One region of the Ruminiclostridium josui JCM 17888 genome, then DNA from elsewhere that is predicted to be linked to it. Evidence: predicted binding sites of a transcription regulator. Region 1 holds the regulator's gene; the other holds the start of a gene.
The links. The regulator HrcA, encoded in region 1, represses chaperone genes, less so after heat shock. The targets are predictions, from matches to a motif close to TGTTAGCACTCNNNNNNNNNGAGTGCTAACA.
Positions count from the first base shown of each region.

Region 2: htpG (molecular chaperone HtpG) is a predicted target of HrcA. The motif match lies at 1,973-2,003, and genes of this name have one in related genera.

Region 1 is NZ_JAGE01000002.1:181,194-189,563, reverse strand. Features, by position in the region: gene dnaJ (molecular chaperone DnaJ) at 1-900, opposite strand, end outside; gene dnaK (molecular chaperone DnaK) at 1,046-2,890, opposite strand; gene grpE (nucleotide exchange factor GrpE) at 2,945-3,541, opposite strand; gene hrcA (heat-inducible transcriptional repressor HrcA) at 3,569-4,615, opposite strand; gene K412_RS0117420 (DUF7847 domain-containing protein) at 4,811-5,680, opposite strand; gene K412_RS0117415 (aminotransferase class IV) at 5,720-6,559, opposite strand; gene yfbR (5'-deoxynucleotidase) at 6,646-7,236, opposite strand; gene K412_RS0117405 (HD domain-containing protein) at 7,245-8,370, opposite strand, start outside.
Region 2 is NZ_JAGE01000001.1:3,409,898-3,418,267, reverse strand. Features, by position in the region: gene htpG (molecular chaperone HtpG) at 10-1,902, opposite strand; gene K412_RS0115475 (SpoVR family protein) at 2,028-3,416, opposite strand; gene yhbH (sporulation protein YhbH) at 3,451-4,647, opposite strand; gene K412_RS0115465 (PrkA family serine protein kinase) at 4,661-6,595, opposite strand; gene K412_RS0115460 (B12-binding domain-containing radical SAM protein) at 6,787-8,370, opposite strand, start outside.

The DNA.
Region 1 (8,370 bases):
TACTTTTCCGTCAAGAGTAGGTACTTCTAATTCAGCACCTAATGCTGCTTGTGTAAATGTAATAGGTACATCACATATAACATTATTTCCCTGTCTGGAAAATAGCGGGTGAGGTTTTACATGGATATTTACATACAAATCTCCGTTTGGACCTCCTTTTACTCCCGGATCCCCACCACCTCTTAATGAAATGGTCTGACCGTCATCTATTCCCGCAGGAATATCTATTTTTATTTTTTTTGTACTTCTGAGTCTACCTTTTCCGTTACATGCAGGACAAGGCTCTGTAATAATCTTTCCTTCACCTTTACATGCATCACATGTTTTGGTGTTTATAAATTGTCCGAATGGGGTGCTTTGCTTTATTTGAATCTGTCCTGTTCCGTTACAGCGGCTGCAGGTTGTTACATTACTTCCTGGTTTGGCCCCTGAACCGGAACATTTGGAGCATACTTCCATTTTGCTAACATTTATTTCTCGTTCAATACCAAATGCAGCTTCTTCAAAGCTGATTTCCATAGAATATTTAATGTCTGCACCCTTCTGAGGGCCTCTTCTTGTTCTACTTCTTCCTCCAAAGCCTGAGCCTCCAAAGAAAGTTTCAAATATATCTCCTATTCCACCAAAGTCAAAATCTGAAGAGAAGCCTCCTGCACCACCAAATCCGTTAGGGTCTGTTCCCGCATGACCGAACTGGTCATACCTGCTCCTTTTCTGAGAATCACTAAGAACCTCATAGGCCTCATTTACCTCTTTGAACTTCGCTTCTGCAGCCTTATCTCCTGGATTGACGTCCGGATGGTACTTTTTCGCAAGATTTCTATATGCTTTTTTTAGTTCAGCATCACTAGCGTTCCTATCAACGCCTAATACCTCGTAATAATCTCTCTTTTCTGCCATCGAATTCAACTCCTGTCTCATTACACAGCAAACCAGCAACCTAAAATAAGCCAGAGCTGTATTATGTAAGCTTTGGCGTTTTTAATAAAAACCTTATGCTGTTAATGCTATAGGGGCTTTTAAGCCCCTATACATTATTATATATTTATTTATCCTCGTCAACTACTTTATAGTCTGCATCAACAACATTGTCATCCTGTCCAGCTGCTCCCTGTTGTCCTCCAAAGCCGGCTGCTCCAGGGTCTGCCTGTGCTCCTTGTGTCTGTTGATATATTTTTGATGATATTTCATAGAATGACTGCTGCAATTCTTCGGTAGCTTTCTTTATTGCTTCGACATCAGTACCTTTAAGGGCATCCTTTACCTTGTTTACTCCGCTTTCAATCTTTGACTTGTCATCAGCAGATACTTTATCTCCAAGATCTTTTAATGACTTCTCTGACTGATAAACCAAGGAATCTGCATTATTTCTAATATCGATTTCTTCTTTACGCTTTTTGTCTTCAGCCGCATATTTTTCTGCTTCTTTTACAGCCTTATCTATATCTTCATCAGACAGATTAGTTGACGCAGTTATTGTTATATTCTGCTCATTACCTGTTCCAAGGTCTTTTGCGGATACATGAACTATACCATTTGCATCTATATCAAAAGTAACTTCTATTTGTGGTACACCTCTTGGTGCTGATGGAATACCTGTAAGTTGGAATCTTCCAAGAGACTTGTTGTATTGAGCCATTTCTCTTTCGCCCTGCAATACATGTATCTCAACACTTGTCTGTCCGTCTGCTGCTGTGGAGAATACCTGACTCTTCTTGGTAGGAATAGTTGTATTTCTTTCAATAAGTTTTGTGAATACTCCGCCAAGTGTTTCAAGTCCCAGTGATAACGGTGTAACGTCAAGAAGAAGAAGTCCAGTTACATCACCTGTCAATACACCCGCCTGAATTGCTGCACCAACAGCAACACATTCATCTGGATTAATTCCCTTGAAAGGCTCTTTTCCTAAGTATTTTTTAACTGCTTCCTGAACTGCAGGAATTCTTGTGGAACCACCAACTAACAGAATTTTGTCTATCTTGTCTGGTGTAAGCCCTGCATCCTGCATAGCCTGTCTTGTTGGTCCCATTGTATTTTCAACTAAATCAGCTGTTATTTCATCAAATTTTGCTCTTGTAAGTGTTACATCAAGGTGTTTTGGTCCAGATGCATCAGCAGTAATAAATGGTAGGTTTATATTTGATGAAGTCACACCGGAAAGTTCTATTTTTGCCTTTTCAGCCGCTTCCTTCAATCTCTGCATTGCCATCTTGTCGTTTTTAAGATCTATTCCGCTTTCTTTTTTAAATGTATCAACAAGGAAATCAATTATTCTTTGGTCAAAGTCATCTCCGCCAAGTTTGTTGTTACCGTTTGTTGCAAGAACTTCAAATACACCGTCACCGATTTCAAGTATGGATACGTCGAATGTTCCTCCACCTAAGTCATAAACCATTATTTTCTGGTCATGCTCTTTGTCAAGGCCGTATGCCAATGCTGCTGCCGTAGGCTCGTTTATAATTCTGAGAACTTCCAATCCAGCAATTTTACCGGCATCCTTTGTTGCTTGTCTCTGAGCATCACTAAAGTAAGCAGGAACGGTAATTACCGCCTGAGTTACTGTTTCACCAAGATATGCTTCTGCATCAGACTTAAGCTTTTGAAGAATCATTGAAGATATTTCCTGTGGTGAATATTTCTTATCATCTATATTAACCTTACGGTCGGTTCCCATATCTCTCTTTATTGAAATAATTGTTCTTTCCGGATTAGTGATAGCTTGTCTTTTTGCAACCTGTCCTATCATACGTTCACCGGTTTTTGAAAATGCAACAACAGAAGGGGTAGTTCTATTTCCTTCCGGATTTGCAATAACGACAGGCTCACCGCCTTCCATAACTGCTACACATGAATTTGTGGTACCTAAATCTATACCAATTACTTTCGACATAAATAATATCCTCCTTAATATATTTGATAATCTTTTTTATTTTAAACTACTGTGTTAGTTTACTACCTTTACCATACTATGTCTGATTACTTTTCCCTTCATTGTATAACCTTTTTGAAATTCTTCTACCACAATGTTCTCACCAATTTCGTCATTGGTTTCATGCATAACGGCATTGTGTAATTCAGGGTCAAAAGGATTATTAACTGCTTCTATTGCTTCTACACCTAATTTGTCGAGACAATCCTTCAACTGTCTCATAACCATTTCAACGCCTTCCTTCAATGGATTGCTTTCAGTGTTTTCTGCGGCTTTTAAAGCTCTTTCCAAGTTATCTACTACCGGAAGGAAGGTATTTACAGTGTCTATTGCTATATCAAGGCTAAGAGCTTCCTTTTCCTTGATTGTTCTTTTTTTATAGTTGTCAAACTCTGCTGCTGTACGCTGAACCATATTTTTTAAATCTTCACATTGCTTCGCCTTTTCTTCCAACTTTGCTTTTAAATCCTGAATTTCCGCATTTACTGCTTCATCACCATTCACATCAGAAGTCTTCGATGCTTCCTGATTTTCTTCTCCTTTGTTGATTTCTTCAGAATTCATTTCCTTAGTGTTTTCATTTTCATCCTTAGGATGTTTTTCTTTTTTCATTATCTGAATACTACCTCCTTATTTATACTATCCATTATCCAAGAGTTTAAGAATCTCCTGATTGATTTTATTCCTTATATAATTCATTGATGCCACAACCTTTGAATACTCCATTCTGGTTGGTCCAATAATGCCTATGGTTCCTATTACACGATTACCTACACTATAGGATGCAGTAACCAAACTACAATCCTTTATACCTTCTACAGCATTCTCATTTCCTATGTGAATAATTATCTCATTATTTTTATTTGAATTACTTGTAAGAAGGTCAGATACAAAATTCTTTTCATCCAGTATATTCAAAAACTCCTTGGCCTTATCAACTTCCTTAAACTCGGGAAAATTCAGAATATTTGTTGCTCCTTCTAAATATACTTCCGGCTTATCAATTGTTCTAATTAAATCCTCAATTCCGTCGAGAATAGGCTTAATTAATCCATAAGGCAGCGCACTCAGTTTCTCGAACTTCTCATTTAATATGTCCGATTTTAGCATTTCCAAAGTAAAGCCTCTTAACTGGTCGTTAAGCATATTTGAAATCTGAATCAAGAAATCAGGTGTAACGCTTTCTGGTATCCTGATGAGATTATTTCTCACAATATTAGAATCTGTTACAATAATCACCAATGCTTTTCCAGGCTCTATAGGTACTACCTGAACAGCTTTTAAAACGCTCTGTTTCATATGAGGGGTTATCGCCATAGAAGTATATTTTGTAAACTTGGACATAACCGCCGATGCAGTCCTAATAAGCTGGCTAAGTTCATTTATCCGAATATTCATTTCATTCCGTATTTTCTCTATTTCACTTTCGGATAATTCATTTATCTTCATCAACTGATCTACGTAAAGCCTGTACCCTTTGTCGGAAGGAACTCTTCCTGCTGATGTATACGGCTGTTCCAAAAGTCCCATTTCTTCCAGATCAGCCATCTCATTTCTAATTGTAGCTGAACTTAAACCAAGTTCATGCTTCTTGGCAATAGTTCTAGAACCTACAGGTTCAGCAGAGTATATATAATCATCTATGATTGCTTGCAGTATTTTCAATTTTCTATCGTCAAGTAGCATTATAATCACCCCTCTTGTTAGCACTCTTTAATGTTGAGTGCTAATTATATACTAAAAATAACATTAGCATATTTGTTTGTCAAGTATTTTTCTTGTAATATACGGTAATAAATTATTAAAAACTAAAAGACCCTGCACAGAAATATAATAAATTCCGATACAAGGTCTTTCTTAGTATTTCAAATAGTAGTTATTTTAAACTCCGCCGTTCATTTCCTTGTAATATTCTACACAAGCATACTTTCCTGATTTTTCACGGTATATTTCAAATAAAAATACAATTGTAATAAATTCGGCAAGATATGATATTATGGAGGATACAGCTCCTCCAATAATAGGAATCCATCCTACTACCAATCCTACTATTGACCCGGCTATTATTCCAAATATAGATATAAGAATACTGATACCTAATATTGTCCAAAAATTGCCTGATACATAACGGAATGAATTTTTCAGCCCTGTCAATACATCAGTATCCTCCACACAAACTGATGTAAACCATAGTGAAGTATATACTGTCAACGCTATACAAGCAACTATGAAAGCCAAAGTAAACAGTACTATCAATAATATACCTGCAACATTTGAAACCGCTGCTATTACTGCCACACCGATTGCAATAAGTATTATATAAGCAATTACCAATCCTATCCAGATGGCAATTTTTAATAATCCGTAGAGCACAAATCTTCCTATATACCTTGTCATGGAAGATGTCATATCACTAAGAGTTGACGTACCTGTCTCATACTTTTTATTTATCATTCCGTATGTTGCTGGATAAACCAGAATAGATAAAATCAGAGTCAAAACCGATGATATTATCATACTAATAATCATTGTAGGCCCATACAAGCTAAGGATAATATCATAGGTTGGTATAAATGACCCGCTACTGTCCATCATCTGTTCAATTATCCGCTCAAAATTCTTAAAATTAAATAAAAATCCTAAGGAACCCACGCCCATTATCATACTCGGTATTGCCATAGCTATTAGCAGTGGAATCGTAATTATAAAGTTCTTAAATGTAAACTTAAATGCATTTTCAAGGTATCTCATAGTTAACCTCCCAAATTAGTATATATATTTGCTCATTCTCTATTTCTTATTGCTATTGCCTTCAATATATGCCGCTACAAGACTGTTATATCCTTTCATAACCTTTTGGGTTACAATATTCTCAGATGAATTTAATGTATACTGGTCTATTATTTTTATCGGCATTGCGTTAATGGATGTACCGGTTATAAAAGCAGCATCGAAATTACTTATCTGATCAACACTAATTAATGTTTCTATAACTTCGTATCCCAGTTTTACGCAAACATCAATTATATATTGTCTCGTAATACCTTTCAAAACATATTCTTCGGGAGATGTATATATTTTTTCGCCTTTTACAAAAAAAACATTAGATTTTCCACCTTCTGTTATTTTATTGTTGTCATCTACCAAAAGCACTTCAAATGCACCATTTTCTGCTGTAACTCGCTTAATTTCTGCTTTGTATGAAATATTTATCATTTTGATATTTGGATTGCTTCTACTTAGCTTGATGGTACAACACTTTACACCACTGTCATACTCCTTTTGTGATGGGTAGTAAAACTTGTTTATGTGTAGTAGCGTAATCTGCTCTTTTTCGTAAAGAAGCACCAATACTTTCACATTACAGTTAACTAAATTATTCACCTCACATATTTTTGTAATTTGATTCCTTAAATCTTTATTTGATATTTCCAATTCATTTTGAATCTTTTGCACCGAACTTTTAAGACGTGTAAAGTGATCATCATAAAACAGCGGAATTCCATCTATAATACGTATAACTTCATAGCAAGCCGTATACTTTTCATCTGAATATTTATTCAGCATTTCAGCCGGCAAGATTTCCCCATTTATAATACACTTTGTACCTATGTTATCTTCGAATGTCATTTTTTGTCCCCTTTTGATAATGAATTAAAAAATATATTAAATTAATTTTTCCAATATAACTTTAATTATATAACAGTCTCATCAAATTAATCAATCTCATCAAGGGATAAGTTAAAGCTTGGTATAAATTTTTCCATAAAATACTTTACCTCTGGCAAATCAATTTCGGTTATTGTTTGCAGAATGGTTTCCCTAGCCTTTTTAAATTCGTTATTCCCTGCCTTTAATTCTTCAATACATTTTATATAGGCCGAAATCCTGTCAGCAGCCTTTACAAGTTTCCAGCAATTCATATCATCCGGATTTTTGAAAAATAAAGAATAATATTCATCTGCCATTTCCTCAGGCAGCATAGATATGATTTTCTCCTTTGATATGTCTTCGATATCCTTGTAAATTTTACTTATCTGAGGGTTATAATATTTTATAGGAGTAGGCATATCACCTGTTATTATTTCATTACAGTCATGAAACATCGCCAGTATCGCCACTCTTTCAGGATTTACTTCACCGTTAAAATATGTGTTCCTGATTACTGCCAATCCGTGTGCAATTATGGCAACCTGCAAACTGTGCTCCTGTATATTTTCAGTATACGTGTTACGCATAAGCCCCCATCTATTTATATACTTCATCCTTGAAAGAAAAGCAAAGAAATGAAAACTTTTATCATCCATATTCCCACCTACATCCAGTATATTTCTTCAAAGCAGCTTTGTGCAAACTGGTCTGTCATGCCTGCTATAAAGTCAATTACTTTCTGTGCATCACTTTCAGACTTATCATATGCCTTGTCTGCAATAAAGTTATAAAACATTCTGTAAACTTTATTTTCACTTGTCTGAAGCTTTTCAAAATCTGACATGCTGCTGAGAAGGCTATCAAACAAACCTTCAAGAGTATTTTCAGCAATTTTTTCATAACGGGTTATCTTATCGGCCTTGTAAATCAACCTTACATTCTCATTTATAAGCTTTTCAAGTGCCTGGCCCTTTTCCTTACTAAGCTGAATACAATCTCTACCATAGCTATTCTCAATCATATCACAAACCAGAGTATTTATTATCTCACCATTTGTGTTGCCCAACTCATTTCTTATATCCATAGGTATATCATGCATATTCATAAGGTTGACACGCACAGCATCCTCAATATCCCTTCCAACATATGCTATTTTGTCCACTAATCTTACAATACAGGCTTCAAGCGTATAGGGAAGATGCCCTCTATCTTTCAAATTAAGCAATGATTGCGGAGTTTTACTTAAATCTCTTCTCAAAGAGTATTCGTTATAGTTTTCACCACAATGTGAGACTATTCCGTCCTTTACTTCAAAAGTAAGATTAAGCCCGCATTTTTCATGTATTTTTTCTTTTGAGATACGTGTAGCAAGTTTTTCTACAACCCGAAGGCTGTGAAGTTCATGCTTAAATCCGCCTTCTTTATTTACTTTCTTCATACATTTATCTAATACACGCTCTCCACTATGACCGAATGGTGCATGCCCCAAGTCATGTCCCAAAGCTATTGCATACGTAAGATCCTGATTCAGATTTAATGTCCTGGCTATAGTGACAGCAATTGATCCTACGTTTAGTACATGCTCCATTCTTGTACATATGTGGTCGTTCTTAGCATTAAAAAATACCTGAGTTTTGTGTCTTAGTCTTCGAAACTCCATAGAGTATAGAATTCTGTTCCCATCCCGTTCAAAATCTGTCCTGATAGGACATTTTTCTTCATTAATTAACCTGCCAAAAGAATTAACACTTCTTGCGGCATAAGGACTCAGCAAATTCTCTTGCTGCTCT
Region 2 (8,370 bases), on a different contig from region 1:
ATTTTTTGATTAAAGAACTTTCATCAATATTTCATTACTTCTTTGTATAAATTTGGCCATAGCATCCGGCTCCAAAGTCTGATGACTCATCATGGCCAAATCATATATATGTTCGCTTACCAGCTTCACATCTTCTTTTCTTTCATCCTTTTCCTTTAAGTCAATCAATGCCTTTACTAGTTTGTTTGAAGAGTTCAGTACAAGAGTCTGTTCTTTTGGGAACATATGACCCATATCCATTCCACCGAACATTTTGCTCATTTCCTGCATTCTTCTGGATTGCTCCGACAACAGTACTACAGCCGGTATAGTTTCATTTTTCAAGGATTCAACCTGTATTTTAAGTTTTTCATCATTTACTGTTTCCTTGAATAAATTCTCCAAATATTTAACATCATCTTCAGGAATACCTGTGTTTTCCTGCTTCATGCTTGAAGAAATATCAGCATCAATTCTGTTAAACTGCAGTCCCGTAACTTTACTCTCAAGCAGAGACATAAAGTGGTTGTCAATCATGTTTGTAAGTATTACCGCTTCCATTCCGTTTTCATTAAATAGCTTGATATACTGTGCCTGCTGATTTTCATCAGAAACGTAAAATACTTTGTTTTCGTGATTGTCCTTGTTGTTTTCAAGATATTCCTTAAGGGTAGTATATCCTCCCTTTGTTGATTTGAAAATAAGTATATCCTTAACTCTATCATAGAATTTTTCTTCACGTATACAGCCGTATTTAACGAATGGATTTATGTCATCCCAGTATTTGTTATAGTTTTCACGTTCATTCTCAAATAACGATGTAAGCTTGTCTGCAACCTTCTTTGTTATATGTGTGGAAATCTTATTTACATAACCATCGTTTTGTAAGAAGCTTCTTGAAACATTCAACGGCAAATCAGGACAATCCAGTACACCCTTTAGCAACAGCAGGAATTCAGGAATTACTTCCTTTATATTGTCAGCCACAAATACCTGATTGTAGTAAAGCTTTATCTGCCCCTCCATTGTCTCAAATTCGTGTTTTAACTTAGGGAAATAAAGTATTCCTTTCAAGTTAAATGGATAATCCATATTTAAATGTATCCAGAAAAGTGGTTCATTAAAATCATGGAACACTTTTGTGTAGAACTGTTTATATTCTTCGTCTGTACAGTCCCTTGGATTTTTAAGCCAAAGAGGCTTTGTATCATTTAAAGGCTCCGGCTTTTTAGGTTCTGCCTCTGCCTTGTCATCAGCTTCTTTAGTTTCCTCTTTCTTCTCTTCTGCTTTTGCTGCATCTTCAAGATATAATTCGTAAGGCAGAAATGCAAAATACTTTTCAAGAGTTTTTCTCATTGTGTATTCATCTGCAAACTCCAAACTGTCATCAGCCAGATACAAGGTTATTGTTGTTCCTCTCTCATTTCTATCGGAGTCTGACATTTCAAATTCTGTTCCTCCGTCACTTACCCACCTTACAGCAGCAGCATCTTTCTGATATGAAAGTGTATCAATCTGGACACGCTGTGATACCATAAATGCCGAATAAAATCCCAGACCGAAGTGACCTATAATTTGACCGTCGTCTGACTTGTCCTTATATTTTTCAAGAAAATCGACTGCTCCTGAAAAAGCAATCTGATTTATATATTTTTTTACCTCTTCCGCAGTCATTCCCAATCCGTTGTCTATTACTTTTATGGTCTTATCATTTTTATTGACAATGACCTTTATTTCAAATTTATTATCTTCTGGTAGTTCTGCTTCTCCCATTGCATCAAGTTTTTTCATTTTGCTAATGGCATCGCTTGCATTTGACACAAGTTCCCTTATAAATATGTCCTTTTCAGAGTATAACCACTTTTTAATTATAGGGAATATGTTTTCTGTATTTATTGAAATATTTCCGCTTTCGTGTTTCATTATATTACCTCCACTTCATTTTTTTACACTATTAATAATATAACTCGAATAGTATAAAGTTTCAAGTATTTTTTAGCACTCAACAAGTAAGAGTGCTAACAATTTTTTTTAAATATGTTTATATATCAAGTATATAGGGATATTCTTTTCATTTCATCACATGCTATATTTTTCTTCTTTTCTTCCAAATGTGTGCTCAATACGACTTTACCCTTCCATAAATCCACAAGATGTTTAAGGGTCTCATAAGCGTAGCTCAATTCCAGTTCCCGACCATCAAACTCGTGTTCAAGGAATAGCGTGTTCTCCTTTGGGCTCCATTCAGTGACTTTTATTACTGGAATACTCCCTACCCCTACTGTATTACATAAAGTATCCCGTACCTTTTTCCAGCCCTCTTCATCTGAAACCTCAGAAATCATATAATCGTTTCCTGTGGTTATATATTCAAAAAGATTCATTTCATCACACAATTCCTGTGTAAGGTATCTTCTTATAAAAGATTGATCTCTCTCATTTTCCCTTACCTCAAATATCTTATCTTTACCCTGAGTATTATACAGGTTTTCAATGATTTTAAAGCCTATAAAATACGGATTTATACTTGATTTTAAAGGTCTGACTACCTCATTATGTTTTCTTAAGAATTCGAAATGAAGACTCTGAGGAAGTTCAAGTTTGCTTAATATAGTATAGTGCCAAAAACTTGCCCAACCCTCATTCATAATTTTTGTCTCAATCTGTGGGATAAAGTATCGGGCTTCTTCTCTTACAATAGAAAGTATATCTTTTTCCCAGTCCAGCAAACGACCATATTCTGTAATAAATTTCAGTATATCCTCCTGAGGCTCCTCCGGTATCTTTATTTCTTGATTGCTAGCTTCAGAGTCATCCTGCCTTTTATTTTCGGAGTACCTATCAAGGTTGGGAAAATCAGATTTATGTTCTGCTAATGCGGATTTTGATTCCTCTTTTTTCTTTTTATTATTGCAAAAGTCAATTATCCTTTCCGTTTGCAGTTTTACAGCATGTGCTGCATTAAGTATTTTTTCAACTTTTGTATAGCCGATGCTTGGATCCGATATATAATCACGTATCCGGTTAGCATGGTTTTTAAAGGTCTCTACTGCATACTCAGCCTTGGTTCCTTTTTTGAAAAGTCTGTTATTTTTGAAAAAATCATTATGTGCATATACATGGGCTATTGTAAGTATTTGAACAAGAAGTGAATTATCTTTCATTAGGTAGGCTATACACGGGTTTGAGTTAATAACCATTTCATACGGAAGTCCTGTAAGATTATATTTATGTAGGGTTTTAATCCTCTCATAGGATTTTCCGTAACTCCAATGGGGATAGTGGGATGGCATTCCTACATATGATTCATAGCCTATCATATCTTCATAGTTTATTATTTCAAATTCCTGATTATAGAAGTTAAGGCCACTTTCCACCGCTATTTCTTCTATGCGCTCATTCCAGTATTCCAGTTCCTTTAAACTAAAATCCGCCATAGCTTTTTTCCTCCCAACTTATTAAATAATCAATCTAATCCATAATCGCCTTCTCGTCCCTATCACTAGCTTTATCCAGGAGCTTTTTAAGTGCCGGCAGGACATCCTCTTTTTTGTTGATATTAATAGCTGCAAAGTTATTACTTTTTATATTAGTCTGAAATTCATTTTTTATGGTACTGCCTATATTATAATAACCTGGTACTATCTCTCCATAGCCAAACAAATTGCAAACCTCACAAAGCTTTTTAGCACTTTCTACAGCTCTTTTATTATCTTCTGACCAGTTGTCTCCATCGCTGCAATGAAAAGCATAAATGTTCCAGTTGCTTGGACTGTATCTGTCGGCAATAATTTCCAATGCTTTGTCATATCCGCTGCTGATATAGGTTCCACCAGATTCACCCCGGTGAAAAAACTCTCTTTCGTTTACTTCCTTTGCAGTTGTTGTGTGAGCTATGAAAACAACATCCACGTTTGCATACTTCAATCGTAGGAATTGATACAAAAGGAAATAAAAGCTTCTTGCCAGATATTTTTTTGTTTGATCCATTGAACCTGAAACATCCATAATGCACAGCACAACTGCATTATAATCCCTTTTGTTATCCTCTTTAATTCTGTAATATCTTAAATCTTCCTGTATAAACGGAAACCTTTCTTGGCCTTCCTGCTTATCATATGTAGTATTCTCTCCATCTTCAGACCTTTTGGAGGCCTGCCTGCGCTTTATTTTCTCAATTACTGAGCGTTTCTTTGCAAGTCTCGGAGGGATGCCTTTGTGTTGGTAACCAAGCTTTCTGTAGCTTTTTTCCTCCAACCTGGATAGCTGCTTTTTATCAATATCGGGAAGGTTCATGTCATCAAAAAGGTATTTTATTACCTCCTCAATGGTTATCTCTGTTTCATAAACCTCTTCTCCCTCCTGATTCCCGGCCCCTCCCTTGCCCTTTCCTTCCTGTGCCTCTCCTTGAAATTTATCGCCCCTTTTTTCATTACCGTCTCCTGCACCTACGCCAGGCTTGGATTTTCCATATATAAATTGAAACTCCTTTATTCCTTTTATTGGAATCTTAATTTTTTTATCCTTACTTTTACCTATTATGCTTTGTTCTGCTATAATATTGCCAAGATTTTTCTTTATGGATTCCTCAACAAGCTCTCTGTGTCTTCTTCTGTCTTCGGCTGACCTATCTTTGCCGATATTGCTGCAGTCTCTGAAAATAGCCATATTTTCCCTCCAATTAATCCTTCCACAGATTGTTAGCAGCATATTTCAATATGACATTGCAGCAGTGGTCACAATAGCCGTTCTTTTTCATTTCCTCTACCATTGTGTTGTATTTCTGGGTCTGTTCCTTATCCCTTACTTTTGCCTGTGTTATAATCCTGCTCAAATCTCTTACGGATGCAGTCAGCTTTTTCTCTATTGCCTCCTTCAAAGGCTCATAGCTTGTATAATCCAAACTTCCCCCATTTCGCATAACAAAGAACATATACGCAGTAACATCCGACCTGAATCCTTTTACCGCAGTATCAGAAATACCTATCTGTTCTTCAATAGAACGCATGAATTTTTCATCGGGCTCAAGTTCCTCACCTGTGTTCTTATCCTTTATTTTAGTCTTGTTGACAAAGGCTTCTGCATGGTCAAGATAATTGTTAAAAAGACTCTCGGCCTGTTCTCTATAGCCATGAATAAACGCCTTTGTAACTTCTTTTTCCATAATTTTATTGTATTCCTTCTTTACAGAATCATATATAAGCCTTAAGTAACGTTCTTTTTCCTCATCTCCGATTCCCAGTTCCTTGACAGATTTAATTAATGCCTCCATAACCGCAATTGGATTTATGCAATCATTCTCAGATTCAGATAATGCAGTATCCAGAGCTTTCATTATAAATCTGGTTGATATACCCGTCATACCCTCTCTGGGTGCCTCCTCACGAAGCTCAAATATATCTATTTTACGAGTCATTCCTTTTTCCAGAATTTCCTCACCGTTGTATATTTTTAGCTTAGTAAGAGGGTCTACCTTGTTTGATGGGCTTAATCTGGTCAGTATAGCAAACATGGATGCTATTTCTATAGTATGAGGTGCTATATGTGCCTTAAATTTGCTCTTAGAAAGCATTTTTTCATATATTTTTATTTCCTCGTTTAATTCAAGGCAGTAAGGTACCTCAATTCTTACAATTCTGTCTAGAATCGCCTCATTTGTATGGTCTGACTTGAATTTATTCCATTCTGCTTCATTGGAATGAGCCAATATAACTCCGTCAAAATATATCATTGCACCTTTTCCCGGCGATGGAATGGATTTTTCCTGTGTTGCAGTTATCATAGTGTGCAGATATTCCGTTTCATTTTTGAATACCTCTATGAATTCCACAATACCTCTGTTTCCTGCATTAAAAGCACCATTTAAAGATAATACTCTTGGGTCATCTTCTGAATAAAGGTCTATTTTCGATATATCAACGCTTCCGGTTAATATTGAAGTATCCTGATTGTTAGGGTCTACCGGAGGCACAACACCTATACCTTTTCTTGACCTTATGGAAAAGCCTGTTAATTCAACGGGAAACTTTTCATATTCTCCGTTATAATCATTCTTTAAGCGGTATCTGCAAATAGGGCATAAATCGCCTTCGATTTTTACATTTAATTTTTCTTCAAAATCTTTTCTAAGGTGTTTTGGAATTAAATGAAGTGGTTCTTCCCTCATTGGGCAATCTTTTAAGGAATATATGGGCGGAGCAGCTTCCAGAGCCTTTTTAAGTGCTTCCATTAGTGATGATTTACCTGCCCCTACAGGCCCTACCAAATACAAAACCTGTCTAGCCTCTTCTCCGGCCATGGCAGCAGAGTGGAAATACCTTACAATCTTCATTATTGTTTTATCAATTCCAAAAAAATCTTCTTCAAAGAACTTGTATTTTTTTATTATATCGTTCCCGTATATTCTTCTTAGCCTTGGGTTTTCCTCAGTTTTTACAGCTTCAACCCCTTTTGAGCTGATAATCTCATACAATCTTTGATGAGACAGCATGGCAACCTCCGGATTGGATTTAACTATTTGTAAATAATCCAGAAATGTTCCATTAAATTGCTTGCGTATGTGTTCCTCTCTGTCTTTTTTAATTAGTTCCCTAAAATCAAATTCCGGTTTGGTCATTTAAGCCCCTCCCTTTTATGCCGTGGTAGCTAGTAGTAATTTAAAATATTTCTCATTGTTAAAATATATGTGGTCATTTTAAAAATATTATTAAATACAAACTTTTGTATGTACCAGTTTATAAACACCAAAAATAGAACCCTTAATGTCGTCATCTTCGACATTAAGGGTTCTAAAACTTATTGTGGCTTTTATGTTTTTACCGAAATACTCCTGTACTTCCCTGAAACTTCATCTTTTGATGAATAGTCTAATAAAAGCACTTCATCAGATGGGTATAATAAATTTAACTTGATAAAGAATACTTTTTTCAAAATATTTTTTGCTTGAATACCTTTGTATTGAGGAAGATATCTATCAATAAACTCCTCATTTCTAAGCATAGAATGAATATCACCGGAAGATAGATAATCATCTTCTCTTTTCAGACAATCCGGAATTGCACCAGAACTGTCAGTGCTGAGAAAATCAAGTACCATGTATTGCCTGAACTGTTCAAAGCTTAAATTATCTTGGCAAACCCCTTTGTAAAAGTTATACAGAATTTGAATATTTTCTCTATACGATACGGGTCTGTCCAAATATCCCTTATCCCTGCAATAATGTGCCAACTTTTCATACAAAATAAATGAATCCCAAGTAAAGCAACTCTTTTCAATAAAGTTCAGTGAATTGCCAAACCTACCGGAATTGTAATATCTCTCGAAAGTCTCCTCAATGTCTTTTAAAAGTAGGATTTCGTCATATGAAATATACTTATTTTTCAAAACCTCATATGGTGCATAATCTCTGAAATAGAAACCATGCTTTTGGGACTCTAATCGTATTCTGGAGCCTTTAAGCATTTTTAGAAAGCCCAGTTGAAGTTGATGAGGTTTTAAGTTATAGACATAAATAAAAGATTTTTTAAAACCTTCAAAATCCTCATAAGGTAAACCTGCTATCAGGTCAAGATGCAAATGAATATTTCCTATACCAAGGATTTTTTTCACATTTTCTGTTAACACATCTATATCCGTTACTCTGTCAATTTCCTTTAAGGTTTGAGTGTTTATAGTCTGAATTCCTATTTCAAGTTGAATCCTGCCTTTTGGGGCTTTACTAAGTATATCCAGCATCTCACTGTCAAAAAGGTCAGCAGCTGCCTCAAAGTGAAAAACTGTTTCACAATTTAAGGATATTAAGAATTTTAATATCTCTTTTGCCCTTCCCTTATGGCAGTTAAATGTCCTGTCAACAAATTTTATAAGTCTTGGTTTATACTCAAGAATTCTTAAAATATCACTTTTTACACGTAACATACTAAAGAATCTAATTCCGTTGAAGGTAGATGAAATACAATAGGAGCAAGAAAATGGGCAGCCTCTAGATGATTCATAATAAACTATTCTGTTCAATGTAGTTTTCATTAACTCGTTATTGTATGGGGAAGGAACTTTATCAAGCTCTTTTACCAGATTAAAGCCCTTATTAAATATTACAGAGCAGCTACTCCTGTAAGCTATTCCTTGTAAGTTCTTATACTGCTCCGTACCGGCATACAAGTCCTTTATCAAAACTGGAAATACGTCCTCTCCTTCGCCGGATATAATAAAATCAAGCTCTGAATTTTCTGCCATGATTTGCTCAGAATCATAAGAGACCTCAGGCCCCCCCAGAATTATGCGACAGTCCGGCAACAGCTTTTTAAGCTCTTTTGTTATTGAAAGAACAATTCCAATATTCCATATATAGCAGGAAAACGCTATGATGTCGGGCTTTTCCCTGTAGATTTC